Regions from separate parts of the Streptomyces sp. 3N207 genome, predicted to be linked through region 2. Evidence: riboswitches for the same ligand, from Rfam matches in the RefSeq annotation. Region 2 holds a riboswitch; the other holds the start of a gene.

Region 1 (7,083 bases), on a different contig from region 2:
CCCGCGGCCGTTTCCTCGTGCAGTGGTGCCGTCATCGTGTTGGGGACCCCTTCTCGACCGGCAGTTGACCAGTCCACGCACACCGCTGTAGCGGTCAAAATTCTGAAGACATTCGCAAGCCGTTACGACGGAAGGCCGAACATCGGCCTCCTGGCGGCTTATTACCGCGGAGTCTTCATCGCGCTCTCGATCAGTCGCCAGACCTCTTCGGGAAAGGATGCTCAACTGTGATGTGACGCACCATGTTCCGTTATGCGGACGCAAGTGGACGTTGAGCGGTGTGAGAACTGGGAGTTTGTCCGGATCTGGACAGCCGACAACGCCGAAAACGTGCCCGAATTTCGACCCCGGCTCAGAACGGGCGAGGGTAGCCGTAACCGAAGCCGGGAGCGGGCGGGCGGGACGCGTCGAAGCCTGCGGGAGCATGCGCATCCCGGTCGAAGAAGGGCCGGCACTGACTGCGCATCCACATCGCCACAGGGTCGTAGTCATCCGCCATGCCGACGCTGGAGACGGGCAGTCCGTCCGGCACCGCGGTGACCGACTGAGCCATCATCCGCCGCGCAGCCTCGACGGACGCCGGGCTGTTGTCGTAGAGGTCCAGCCCGACGGCCAGATACGGAACGCCCAGCGCGGGGCGCACCCAGGCGCGGCGCAGTGAGCGGACGACGGGGGTGTGGTGCGCGTTCTGCGTCAGCAGTGCGTAGAACTGCGGGATTTCCAGGGTCGGTTCGCTGATCCGCAGCGGCCCCGCCGGGAGCTGGTCGAGGCCCACCGCGATCCGTCGCAGATCGAGCCACGGGATGCCCACACCGCCGCCGGGAGCGTGCGGATTCAGCCAGATTCCCCAGCGGTCGGGAAAGAGCGCCGCGGCGATGTCCCGGCCGCCGACGACCTCGTGTGCGCGGTTCCAGCCGGAGGCCGCCAGCTCCTGGGCCGAGGTCACACAGGGCGCGTAACCGTACCCGGCGACCTCCATGTTGCCGTACTGCGCGTCGGGGGAACCGGCCTGGCCGTTCCACAGCAGCATCCACACCTGGCTGCCCGCGAGCGCCTGGAGCAGGGCCTCATAGGTCTCGTTGGTGTCCACCGCGCCGGGCGAAACCCGCCGCAGGAGCTGTTCGACGCTTCCACCCGCGCTCACCTGGGCCGCCCTTCCACCACTGCCGCCGTTCCTGCCCGACTCGTCGCCCCTCACCGCTATCCAACCAGCTTAAGAGCGGGCCGGGACATCAGTACTCGTACTCAGCTCGGCTCCGTGGGGCGCTCAGGCGTGCGTTTCGCGGTCGTAGAAGGGGCGTACGCACTGCCGCATCCACTCCACCACCGGGTCGTCGGCCACATCGAGCAGCACCATCTGCACCGGCCAGGGCACTTGGGCCACGTGCAGTGCCCTGCCGAGCGCATCGTGCGCCGCCTGCCGGTGCTCCGGCTCCAGCAGGTCGAGTTCCATCCCGATGAACAGCGCGGGCGGATCACCCTCCGTGCTGGCGAGCCCTCGGCGGGCTGTCCGTACGGCCGGCAGCGCGGCGAACTCGGCCGAGGCGGCGGTGAGGAAGGAGAGCGGGTCGTCCTGCCAGTCCGGCTCGAACAGCCGCACCCGGGCCCCTCGCACCACACCCCCGGCGGCCTGCTCGGCCGGGGTGTTCGCGCACAGCTCCGCAACGGCCTCGGCGGGCAACGGCACCCCCACCGTCCCCTCCGGGTTCACCGCGATACCCACCCCCGGGGGAAGGCCGCGCGCGAACTCCCTGGCCGGGGCGATGGTGAAGGACATATGCGAGCCGACGACGTTCAGGAACTGCTCCTCGGAGCTGAAGACCGGCACATAGACCGCGCCGTCCAACTCGACGGTGGGCAGGTCCAGTTCGCGGCTCTCCCGGCTTCCGCCCTCCGGGAGCGGGACCCATACGCTGCTGCGGCCCAGCACCTCCAGCAGCCGGGCGCCCGCGTGCGGCACCTGCACCGAGGCGGCCAGGGCTTCCTCCAGCTCGTTACCGGGCCAGCCGCCCCCGTGCCCGGGCCCGAAGTGCTGCGGCTGCTGCGGCTGGGGCTGCGAGGGAACTGTCATACGGGCAAGCCTATCCATGATCTCCGCGCGCGGTCCCGGGAGGGAGGGCGGAGGGACACGTCCGGCGACGCTCCGGTTGCGTCTCCCATCCATCGCCCGAAAAGTGGGTTTCGTCCCACTACGTGCCATCCGGCACGCTTATTGGAGGAGTGCACATGCGCGTGAACAGACTCACCGCCACCGCCGTCACCGTTTCCCTGGCCGGCTCGCTCGCCATCGGCGCGGCGGGCGCGGCCTCCTCCGCGGCGTCCTCGCTGCCCGCGGACCACGCCCCGGGGCACCGGCCCGGCGTCCAGCAACCCGCCGACCACGACACCGGCACGGAGCAGGGCAAGCCGGAACCGTCGGGTGACCAGGGCGCCCAGCAGCAGAAGCCCGCCAAGCCGCAGAAGCCCGCCCAGGGCCAGCCGGCGAAGCCTGCCGCCCCGCACGACAACCCGTCGGAGGAGCAGAAGCCCACGACTGAGCACAAGCCTGCTCAGCCGCAGGAGCCGAAGCAGCAGCATGCCCAGCCGAAGCCTGCCGAGCCCAAGCCCGGCGAACACGGCCAGCCCGCGAAGCCCGGCCAGCACAGCCAGGCCGCGAAGCCTGCGAAGCCCGGCCAGCACAGCCAGCCCGCGAAGCCCGGCGAACACGGCCAGCCCGCGAAGCCCAGTCAGCACGGCCAGGCCGCGAAACCCGCCAAGCCCGGCCAGCACGGGCAGCCCGCCGAGCCCGGTCAGCACAGCCAGCCCGCCAAGCCCGGTCAGCCCGCGGAACCCGCAGAGCCCGCGGAGGGGCAGGCGCCCGAGAAGCCGGCGCTCGGACTGGTGCCCCCGGCGGTGCCCGCCGAGCCGCAGCTCGAGAAGCCGGTCACCCCGGACGCGGGCCGCTGATCCCGGTCACGCCCGGGGCCCGGTCACAGGTGTCCCCGTCCGCGGTCCCGTCGTCCCTCCCGGGCGGCGGGACCGTCGGCGTCCGCGGCCCGGCCCGCGCGGGCGGCACTGGCGCCACCGGGGCCCCCGGCACTCGGGCGGGCGGCACCGGAGCGGGTGCGGGCACCAGCCGCACATGCGTGGAGACCGCCATCGGCACCGGCTCGGGCAGCGGTTCGAAGAGCACGGAGCGCAGTGCCTGGGCCGCGCCCCGGTCCAGCAGCACCGAGGAGACGATGCCCGCAGGCAGCCGCCCCGCCTCGGCGGCCGACCGCAGTCTGCGTACGGCACGCAGGTGACGGTGGAAGGCGTACCCGGACACCCTCCTGCCCCGCGCGGTCTGCCCGGCGAGCGCGTCCTCGGGCGAGACGTCGAGCAGCAGCAGGTGCAGCGACCGGCCCCGCCGTACCGCGTCCCGGGCCAGCCAGCGGCGCACCCAGCTCTGCGTACCGCAGTCGTGCACCACGACTGCGGCCCCCGAGCCGAGCGCCGCGCGCAGCCCCGCGTAGTGCGCGAGCCGCACCAGCGGCCGGTAGACGCCGTACGGCAGCCAGCGCGGCATGCGCCGCTCCCAGCGCTCCCGGGTGTCCTGGGAGTCGATACGGATGACCTGGCCGCGCGCCGGGACAGCGGATCTGATCAGGGTGGACTTGCCGCCGCCCGGCAGACCGGAGACGACCACCACATCCCCGGCGCGGTAGCGAAGCGTCCGCACCGCGGCGGTGCGGCGCAGGTCGTGGCGGACCACGGAGCGGGCGGCGGGACCCGCCCGCGCGCCCCTCGGCATCGCGTCCGCACTGCACAGGCTGCCCAATGGATCTCCCTCCCTGGGCGACGGCTCGGCCACCGCCTCCCCCAAGTATGTAAAGAAAAGGTAATGCGATTCAAGGTGAACGGCTTGCGCTCAGGGGCAGTCACGGCCCGCTCACCCGTGCGATGATGTCCGCACTCAACTCCATACCGGCCGTTCGAACCCGCGCGGGAGAGTCTCCGGCAGGCACAGCAGTATTCGCACGTCAGTAACCGCAACAGCATGCCGGGGCGCCGAAGGAGCAAGATCCTCCCTTGAATCTCTCAGGCCCCGTTACCGCGCAGGCTAGGCAGATCTGAAAAGCGGACCGTCGCGCTCCCGCCCCGGCGCGGGCCGGTGGTCCCACCCAAGGTGCAAGCCGCGCTCCAGCCGTTCGGGAGCTGTCGGCGAACCTCTCAGGTTCCGATGACAGATGGGGAGGACATCCGCGTCATACCCCTTGTGGGGACTCATTGGGACTCTGGAGCCTGCATGACTGAGCCACCGGCCACCCGTAAGACCGCGCTGGACGCCACACACCGGGCGCTGGGCGCCACCATGACCGACTTCGCGGGCTGGGACATGCCGCTGCGCTACGGCAGCGAGCGCGAGGAGCATCTGGCCGTGCGCTCGACCGCCGGCCTCTTCGACCTCTCCCATATGGGTGAGATCACTCTCACCGGACCGCAGGCGGGCGAGCTGCTGGACTACGCGCTGGTGGGCAACCTGTCCAAGCTGGCCGTCGGCCGCGCCCGCTACACCATGATCTGCGACGAGAACGGCGGCATTCTCGACGACCTGATCGTCTACCGGCTGGGCGAGCAGGACGAGCGGGAGTATCTGGTCGTCGCCAACGCCGCCAACGCACAGACCGTCCTCGACGCGCTGGTCGAGCGGCAGGACGGGTACGGCGCCGAGGTGCGGGACGACCGCGACAAATACGCGCTGATCGCCGTCCAAGGGCCGGCCGCCGTGGGCATCCTCAAGAAGCTGACCGGCTTCGACGTGGAGGGGCTGCGCTACTACGCGGGCGAGCGCGACATCGTCGCCGGCAAGCCCGCACTCATCGCCCGTACGGGTTACACCGGCGAGGACGGCTTCGAGCTGTTCGTCGCCCCCGACGACGCCGTCGAGGTCTGGGAAGCGCTGACGGAGTCGGGCGGGGACGCCGGCCTGGTGCCGTGCGGGCTCAGCTGCCGCGACACGCTGCGCCTGGAGGCGGGCATGCCGCTGTACGGGCACGAACTGTCCACCGCGCTGACCCCGTTCGACGCGGGTCTGGGCAGGGTCGTCAAGTTCGAGAAGACGACGAACGAGGGCCGCTTCGTGGGCCGGGACGCGCTGGCAGCTGCCGCCGAGAAGGCCAGGAAAGCGCCGCCGCGCAAGCTGGTCGGGCTGGTCGCCGAGGGGCGCCGGGTTCCGCGGGCCGGTTATCCCGTGGTCGCCGACGGCGCCGTTGTGGGCGAAATCACCTCCGGCGCGCCCTCCCCGACGCTGGGCAAGCCGATCGCCATGGCGTACGTGGACGCGGCGCACGCGGAACCCGGCACGAAGGGGGTCGCCGTGGACATCCGGGGCTCCCACGAGCCGTACGAGGTTGTGGCGTTGCCCTTCTACAAGAGGGACTGAGCCCTGGGAGGGTTGAGTCCTCGGAAGGGCTGAGCTCTTTCCACCGGTGGCCCGTGCCGAGTTCGGGCCCCCGGTTCCACCTGCCAAGACCGTTTTCACTGCACCTTTCGCATCCGGGAGAATCAGACTCATGAGCAACCCCCAGCAGCTCCGCTACAGCAAGGAGCACGAGTGGCTGTCCGACGTCGAGGACGGCGTCGCGACGGTCGGCATCACCGAGCACGCCGCAGGCGCGCTCGGTGATGTGGTTTTCGTCCAGCTTCCCGAGGTCGGCGACACCGTCACCGCGGGCGAGACCTGTGGCGAGCTGGAGTCCACCAAGTCCGTCAGCGACCTCTACTCCCCCGCCTCCGGTGAGATCACCGAGGTCAACCAGGACGTGGTGGACGACCCGGCGCTGGTGAACTCCGCCCCGTTCGAGGGCGGCTGGCTGTTCAAGGTGAGGATCTCCGAGGTGCCGGACGACCTGCTCTCGGCCGACGAGTACGCCGCTTTCGCCTCAGGCAGCTGAGGCGCCCGCCTCGGGTGACCGAGGTCCGCCTCGGATCGCCCGAGGCCGCTTGCCCACCCCGCCGCCACTTCCCAGGGACGGTTCTTCCATGTCGCTTCTGAACGGTTCTCTCCACGAGGTCGACCCCGACGTCGCCGCCGCCGTCGACGCCGAACTCCACCGCCAGCAGTCCACCCTCGAGATGATCGCCTCGGAGAACTTCGCTCCGGTCGCCTCCATGGAGGCCCAGGGCTCGGTCCTCACCAACAAGTACGCCGAGGGCTACCCCGGCCGCCGCTACTACGGCGGCTGCGAGTACGTCGACGTGGTCGAGAGCCTGGCCAGGGACCGCATCAAGGCGCTGTTCGGCGCCGAGGCCGCCAACGTACAGCCGCACTCCGGTGCGCAGGCGAACGCCGCCGCGATGTTCGCGCTGCTCAAGCCGGGCGACACCATCCTGGGTCTGGATCTGGCGCACGGTGGGCACCTCACCCACGGCATGAAGATCAACTTCTCCGGCAAGCTCTACAACGTCGTCGCCTACAAGGTCGACGACCAGACCAGCCGGATCGACATGGACGAGGTCGAGCGGCTGGCCAAGGAGCACCGCCCGCAGCTGATCATCGCTGGCTGGTCCGCCTACCCGCGCCAGCTCGACTTCGCCGCCTTCCGCCGGATCGCCGACGAGGTCGGCGCGTATCTGATGGTGGACATGGCACACTTCGCCGGTCTCGTGGCCGCGGGGCTGCACCCCAGCCCGGTGCCGCACGCGGATGTCGTCACGACCACCACGCACAAGACCCTGGGCGGCCCGCGCGGCGGTGTGATCCTCTCCAAGAAGGAGCACGCCAAGAAGATCAACTCCGCGGTCTTCCCCGGCCAGCAGGGCGGTCCGCTGGAGCATGTGATCGCCGCGAAGGCCGTCGCCTTCAAGGTCGCCGCCAGCGACGACTTCAAGGACCGGCAGCGGCGTACGCTCTCCGGCGCGCGCCTCCTTGCCGAGCGCCTGCTGCGCCCGGACGCGGTGGAGGCCGGCGTCTCCGTACTGTCCGGCGGCACGGACGTCCACCTGGTCCTGGTCGACCTGCGCAACAGCGAGCTGGACGGGCAGCAGGCCGAGGACCGGCTGCACGACATCGGCATCACCGTCAACCGCAACGCCGTCCCCAACGACCCACGGCCGCCGATG
Region 2 (7,083 bases):
GGTAGTGCGGCTCGAGCCGCTTGGCGATGTAGTTGGCGCTCAACACCGCCACCTGCGTCGCCTTGCGCAGCCCCTCGGCGCCCATCAGCCGCACGTACGCCCACGAGATCGGCAGGATCCCGGCCGAGCCCCACGGTGCACCGGAGACCGGGCCGATGCCCGTTTCCGGCCCGGCGGCGGGCTGGAGCGGGTGGTTGGGCAGGTACGGCGCCAGGTGGTCCCGTACGCCGATCGGACCGACGCCGGGGCCGCCCCCGCCGTGCGGGATGCAGAACGTCTTGTGCAGGTTGAGGTGCGAGACGTCGGCACCGAAGCGGCCGGGTCGGGCCAGCCCCAGCAGCGCGTTGAGGTTGGCACCATCCACGTACACCTGGCCGCCCGCGTCGTGCACGGCGGCGCAGACCTCGGTGATGTGCTCCTCGAACACGCCGTGCGTCGAGGGGTAGGTGACCATCAGCACGGCAAGCTCGTCGCCGTGCTGCTCGATCTTGGCGTGCAGGTCGGCCACGTCCACGTCACCGTTGTCGCTGGTCTTGACGACGACGACCTTCATCCCCGCCATCACGGCGCTGGCCGCGTTGGTGCCGTGCGCCGAGGAGGGGATGAGGCAGACGGTGCGCTGTGCCTCGCCGTTGGCGCGGTGGTAGGCGCGTACGGCCAGCAGTCCCGCCAGCTCGCCCTGGGAGCCCGCGTTCGGCTGGAGGGAGACCTTGTCGTAGCCGGTGACCTCGGCCAGCCGCTCCTCCAGTTCGCGGATCAGCGTCAGATAGCCCTCGGCCTGCTCGGCGGGCGCGAAGGGGTGCAGTGCACCGAATTCGGGCCAGGTGACCGGCTCCATCTCGGTGGTGGCATTGAGCTTCATCGTGCAGGAACCGAGCGGGATCATGCCGCGGTCCAGCGCGTAGTCCCGGTCGGCGAGGCGGCGCAGATAACGCAGCATCGCCGTCTCGGAGCGGTGCTCGTGGAAGACCGGGTGCGTGAGGTACTCGTCGCTGCGCAGCAGGTCAGCGGGGAGTGCCTCTCCGCCGGCCTCCGGCCGGGAGGTAGCCCCTATCGCGGCGTCCAGCGCGTCCAGGTCGCCGGGCGCTGCCACCCCGAACGCCTGCCACACGGCGGCGAGCTGCTCGCGCCCGGTGGTCTCGTCGCAGGCGATACCGATGTGGTCGGCGTCCACCTGCCGCAGGTTGATCCCGGCTTCGCGGGCCCGGCCGGTGATCTCGGCCGCGCGGCCCGGCACACGCGCGGTGACCGTGTCGAAGAACCGCTCATACAGGACCTCGACGCCGCCGTCCCGCAGCCCGGCGGCGAGCAGTGTCGCGTAGCGGTGGGTACGGCGGGCGATGGCGGCCAGCCCGTCGGGCCCGTGGTAGGCGGCGTACATCCCGGCCATCACGGCGAGCAGCACCTGCGCGGTGCAGATGTTGCTGGTGGCCTTCTCGCGGCGGATGTGCTGCTCACGGGTTTGCAGGGCGAGGCGGTACGCCTGCTCGCCGTCCGCGTCCTTGGAGACGCCGACGAGCCGTCCGGGCAGGCTGCGGGCGAACTTGTCGCGGACGGACATATAGCCCGCGTGCGGCCCGCCGAAGCCCATCGGCACGCCGAAGCGCTGGCTGGAGCCGACGGCGATGTCCGCACCCAGCTCGCCGGGTGAGGTCAGCAGGGTGAGCGCCAGCAGGTCGGCCGCGACGGTGACGACCGCGCCCAGTTCGTGCGCCCGCTCGATCACCGGGCGCAGATCGCGCACCGCACCGGAGGCGCCGGGGTACTGCAGCAGCACGCCGAAGATGCCGCCGCGCTCGGCAAGCTCGTCGGGGATGCCCTCACTCAGGTCGGCAACCAGGACCTCCACCCCGGTGGGCTCGGCGCGGGTCCGCAGCACCGCGACGGTCTGCGGCAGACAGTCGGCGTCGACCAGGAAGGTGCCGCCGTTCTTGCCGGCCTTGCCGACCCGGCGCGAGAGCGCCATCGCCTCGGCGGCGGCCGTGGGCTCGTCCAGCAGCGATGCACCGGCGGTGGGCAGCCCGGTCAGATCGGAGACGACGGTCTGGAAGTTGAGCAGCGCCTCCAGCCGGCCCTGGGAGATCTCCGGCTGGTAGGGCGTGTAGGCGGTGTACCAGGCGGGGTTCTCCATGACATTGCGCAGGATCACCGGCGGTGTGACAGTGCCGTGGTAGCCGAGGCCGATCATGGAGTGCAGCACCTGGTTGCGCTGCGCGAGGGAGCGCAGCTCGGCCAGTACCTCCGCCTCGCTCCGCGCCTCGGGCAGCTCCAGCCGCTCGGTGCTTCTGATCACGTCGGGCACCGCCGCCGCGGTCAGCTCGTCGAGCGACCCGTAGCCGACCTGCGCGAGCATCTTGGCCTGCGCACCGGCGTCGGGTCCGATATGGCGGCTCTCGAAGGGAGTGCCGTTCTCCAGTGCGGAGAGCGGGGTCCGGTGGGAAGTCATCTGCGGGGGCCTCCTGGTCTGTGCGACCTGCGAGGGGCACCTTTACGGGTGCCCGGACGGCCTCCCCCTCTGTCATCTCGACCTGAGAGTTTCACCGGGCCCCAGGTGCGGGGCCTCGGCTTACACCGTCGGTGAGGAGGGGCTTCGGCGCTGGTCCGGGCCCGCCCTGCTTTCCAGAGTGACCTCGTCCGCGCGGTACGTGGGCCTGAGAGATTCCGGGGAGGAGTTGCTCCTTCGGCGCCTCCGGAAAGTTCACCGGAGGACTCTCCCGCACGGGGTCGACAGCCACCTTGAGCGTATCAGCGCCCCCTTGAGTGGTAACCCGGAGTGCGCTCAAGTAGCCAACAGTCGAAAAGTGCCGTTTCGTGGTGAGTACGAGCGTGAACAGCACGTTGCGACCCCGTGGGAGGAGACTCGTGCAGACCTACATAGATCCGCGGAGCCTGATCGGCCGCAAGGCGTTCGACAGCGAGGGTGTCAAGATCGGCACGGTCGACGAGGTGTATCTCGACGACGCCACGGGCGAACCGGAGTGGGCGGCGCTGCGCACCGGCATCTTCAGCCGCGACGCCTTCGTGCCGCTGGAGCCCTCGAGCCTGGACGAGACCGGGCTGCGTGTCCCGTTCGAGCGCGCCCTGATCAAGGAGGCCCCCGACTTCGGCGTCGGCCGTCACCTCTCCCCGCAGCAGGAGCTCCAGCTCTACCGCCACTACGGGCTCGACGTCCCGGCAGGCGAGGAGGCGCCCACGCCCCCGGACCGCGATTTCGGACGGATCGCCGGCGCCGGGGACTGAGCCGCCAGCGCCCGGGCGATGTCCGCGTCCAGCATTCTCGGCTCGGCGGGCTCCAGCTCCGGGTCGTCGACGGAGAAGGTCCGCACCCGGCCGGGCGGAGTGTCCGGTTCCTCGAAACGGACGGTGACCTTCCCGATGCCGCTGCCCTGCACCCAGCCTCTGCCGTACTCGGCATGGCACACATCCAGGCCGGGGGTCCATCGCCGATCGGCGGACACGGCCGCGCCGGGCTCCTCGGCGGCGGCGCCCGCTTCCATCGCCGCCCGGGCCGTCCGCAGCGGCCCCTCGGCACCCGCCGGTCTGCTCTCGGCCTCCGCCGGACTGCCTTCGGCCTCCGCCGCTCCCGCCCCGCCTTCGGGGTGGTCTCTGTCGGACGGTTCGTGCTCCTGGCTCAGCGCGGCCTGGGCCTGCGCGAACAGGTCCTCCTGTGTGAAGTCGGCGAGCCCGCTGACCCCGACTCCCAGCAGCCGCACCCCGGCCGTGGTGTCCACCCCGTCCAGCAGCCGCAGCGCTGCCTCCTTGACGACACCCAGGTCGTCGGTGGGCCCACGCAGGGTCTCGGATCTGGTGAGGGTCGAGAAGTCGTAGCTGCGTACCTTGATGACCACGGTGCGTCCGGACCGCCCGGCCGCGCGCAGCCGCGTCACACAGCGCTCGGCGAGCCGCTCCAGCTCCAGCCGCACCCTGGTGCGGTCGGTGAGGTCCACATCGTAGGTGTCCTCGACGGAGACCGACTTGGCGTCCCGCTCGGCCACCACCGGACGGTCGTCGATGCCGTGGGCCATCGCATGGACCGAGGTCCCGTGTGACTTACCGAGCAGCCGCAGCAGCTCGTCCTCACCCGCCTCCACGATCTCTCCGACAGTGGTGATCCCGGCTCTGCGCAGCACCTCCGCCGTGGCAGGCCCCACCCCGGGCAGCGTCCGCACCGACAGCGGTGCCAGCATCTCGCGCTCGGTGCCCACCGGGATGAGTACCAGGCCGTCCGGCTTCGCCTGCTCCGAGGCGATCTTGGCCAGCATCTTCGATCCCGCCAGCCCCACCGAGCCGGTCAGCCCCGTCGCCGCTCTGATGTCCCGCCGCAGCCGCTCACCGACCTGTTGCGCCCCCTCAGCGCCGCCCTGCGTCCCTTCCAGCGCCTCCCCGGCCTCCAGGTCCACGAACGCCTCGTCGAGGCTCAGGGGCTCCACCAGTGGCGACAGTTGGTGCAGCAGCTCCATCACCACCTCGCTGACCGCACGGTAGAGCCCGAAGCGCGCGCCCAGATACGCAGCGTTCGGCGCCAGCCGCCTGGCCTGCGCCGTGGGCATCGCCGAGTGCACCCCGAAGCGCCTGGCCTCGTACGAGGCCGTCGAAACGACCCCGCGCGGCCCGAGGCCGCCGACCACGACCGGCTTCCCGCGCAGACTGGGCTTCGACGCCTGCTCCACAGCAGCGAAGAAGGCATCCATGTCCAGATGCAGGATGGTCGGCTGGGTCCTCACATCTTCCGATGCTGCCGCATCCCACTGACAATCCCGCCGGTGTGCGGCCCCGGTACGGCGCCAACACCGGCGGCCTCAGCCCCGACGCCCGGCTACCCCGCCCGATTGCGGCGGCGGGCCAGCTCGTCCTCCGGATGGTCCCTGACCAGCGTCTCGCCGGTGTCGACGCGCTCCCCGTGCAGCTGGGAGAGAGCGCCCTCGACGTCCTTCCAGACGACGCCGACGGCGATACCGAAGACGCCCTGGCCCCCCTGCAGGAGATCCACCACCTCGTCGGGCGAAGAGCATTCGTAGACCGTGGCCCCGTCGCTCATCAACGTCATCCGTGCCAGGTCGGTCCGGCCCCTGGACCGCAGATGCCGTACGGCGGCGCGAATGTTCTGGAGCGATACACCGGTGTCCAGCAGCCGCTTGACGATCTTGAGGACGACGATGTCCTGAAAGCTGTAGAGGCGCTGGGTTCCCGAACCGTAGGCGGGGCGGATGCTGGGCTCGACCAGCCCGGTACGGGCCCAGTAGTCGAGCTGGCGGTAGGTGATCCCGGCCGCGGAGCAGGCGGTCGGACCGCGGTAGCCGACCTGCTCGGCCGGGGTCTCGGCCGACGGCCCTGAGACGCCGCCCGGCCGCAGTCCTGGGGGCGGTGCGGGGGACGGCCGATCTGCGGGCACCTCCCGGCCGGAAGCCGGGGGCGGGCCGTCGGGTAGGGACGAGTCGCCAGCCGCCGTACCTTCGCCGCCGGTGCTTGTCACGCCGACCTCCGTCCTTCACATCCCGGGTTACCCCCGGAACCTGCCCACATGAAGGTAGGCAGTCACTCCGAGTGCGTCAACGATCGCCACACTCGGCACGGCGAGTGATAATGCCCCAGAGAGTGGTTTCGCGTGCCCACAACCGGGGAATTGCTGGCCGGATGGTCACCCCGGCAGGCAGCACCACGCACCTCTTCCTGGCCTCCGGCCAGAAGTGCCCGGTCCGGGGGCGGCTGACGGCGGAGCGTCACTGGCTGCTGGTGCCGAAGTCCTCCGGGGAGATCTGGTCGAGGAACTCGCGGAACTTCTCCACCTCGTCCTCCTGCTCGTCCGGGATCGCGATCCCCGCGTCGTCCAGCACACCGTCACTGCCGTAGATCGGCGTACCGGTGCGCAGTGCGAGCGCTATGGCGTCGGACGGACGGGCACTGACTTCCACGCCACTGGCGAAGACAAGCTCCGCATAGAACACGCCTTCCCGCAGATCCACGATGCGGACCGCGGTCAGCTCCTGACCCACTGCTTCCAGGACGTCCTTGAACAGGTCATGGGTGAGTGGGCGTGCGGGGGTCATGCCCTGCTGGGCGAAGGCGATCGCGGTCGCCTCCCCGGGGCCGATCCAGATGGGGAGGTAGCGGTCGCCTCCCACTTCTCGCAGGAGCACGATCGGTTGGTTGGTGGGCATTTCCACCCGGACACCCACGACGTCGAGCTCATTCACACAGCAACCCTAGGCCGTGCTGCGCCTGTTTGGGTAGTCGGGCAGCCGTCCGGCACCGGCATCCGTGTGCTGATTCAGTCACCCCGCGTGCGGGCCGCACGTACCGCGGACTCCACAAAGGCCCCGTAGAGCCGCACGGAGAGGTCCGTGAGTTCGTCCGCCGTGGTCTCGGCGTGCGTTCTGGTCCGCTGGTCCGGATGGTGCCGAAGGGGCGCGACAAGCTGCTCGACGAGATCCAGCTGGCGGTCGGCGGCCGCCTTCACAGTGCGTAGATGACGTGCCGCCACTCCGTAGCGGCCGAGCTCCGCCACCAGCTGGGCCACGGTCACATCGGTCAGCCGGTAGGTACCGTCCTCGGCGGGGCCGAGCAGCCCGTACTCCTCCCACTCGGCCAGTTCCTGCTCCTGCGCACCGACGAGCCCGAGGAGTTCCTTGCGTCCGGTACGGATGGCAGGGACCGCACCCGCCACGTTCGGCTCCTCGGGGTCACGAGGCGGAACCATCGGCAGGGCCGGGTAGGGAGCGCCCTCGCCGAACGCTTCCAGATGCTCTCTGATGACCTTCAGCGGCAGATAGTGGTCCCGCTGCATCCGCAGCACATAGCTCAACCGCTCGACGTCCTCGGCCCGGAACTTCCGGTACCCCGACGGGGAACGCGCCGGCTCGACGAGCCCCTCGGCCTCCAGAAAGCGGATCTTGGAGACGGTGACCTCGGGAAACTCCGCACGGAGTGCCTCAAGGACGGCGCCGATACTCATCGGACCGCTCTTCTGCCCGGCGGCGGTGCCCGCACGGGCACCGCCGGACGGCGTGTGCAGCATGAGCCTCCCTGCCGGGACTGTCAGTGGGTGCGCTGGCTCGCGAAGAAGACCAGCCGGTACTTCCCGAT

The links. Region 2 has a riboswitch for glycine ahead of gcvP (aminomethyl-transferring glycine dehydrogenase). Riboswitches for the same ligand answer to the same signal wherever they lie in the genome.
Region 1: it holds a riboswitch for glycine, as region 2 does, so the genes downstream of both, gcvT (glycine cleavage system aminomethyltransferase GcvT) here and gcvP (aminomethyl-transferring glycine dehydrogenase) in region 2, are expected to answer to the same signal.

The regions. Positions count from the first base shown of each region.
Region 1 covers NZ_JBQQBV010000003.1:250,725-257,807, forward strand. The annotation lists gene ACTWP9_RS06610 (ABC transporter permease) at 1-35, opposite strand, end outside; gene ACTWP9_RS06615 (enhanced serine sensitivity protein SseB C-terminal domain-containing protein) at 353-1,144, opposite strand; gene ACTWP9_RS06620 (enhanced serine sensitivity protein SseB) at 1,268-2,071, opposite strand; gene ACTWP9_RS06625 (hypothetical protein) at 2,227-2,946, shown strand; partial or broken gene ACTWP9_RS06630 (AAA family ATPase) at 3,164-3,772, opposite strand; glycine riboswitch at 3,955-4,085, shown strand; gene gcvT (glycine cleavage system aminomethyltransferase GcvT) at 4,268-5,404, shown strand; gene gcvH (glycine cleavage system protein GcvH) at 5,535-5,915, shown strand; gene glyA (serine hydroxymethyltransferase) at 6,004-7,083, shown strand, end outside.
Region 2 covers NZ_JBQQBV010000035.1:6,860-13,942, reverse strand. The annotation lists gene gcvP (aminomethyl-transferring glycine dehydrogenase) at 1-2,446, opposite strand, end outside; glycine riboswitch at 2,630-2,727, opposite strand; gene ACTWP9_RS33960 (PRC-barrel domain-containing protein) at 2,863-3,240, shown strand; gene ACTWP9_RS33955 (DNA polymerase IV) at 3,156-4,724, opposite strand; gene ACTWP9_RS33950 (MerR family transcriptional regulator) at 4,817-5,473, opposite strand; gene ACTWP9_RS33945 (bifunctional nuclease family protein) at 5,721-6,194, opposite strand; gene ftsR (transcriptional regulator FtsR) at 6,269-7,015, opposite strand; gene ACTWP9_RS33935 (FHA domain-containing protein) at 7,036-7,083, opposite strand, start outside.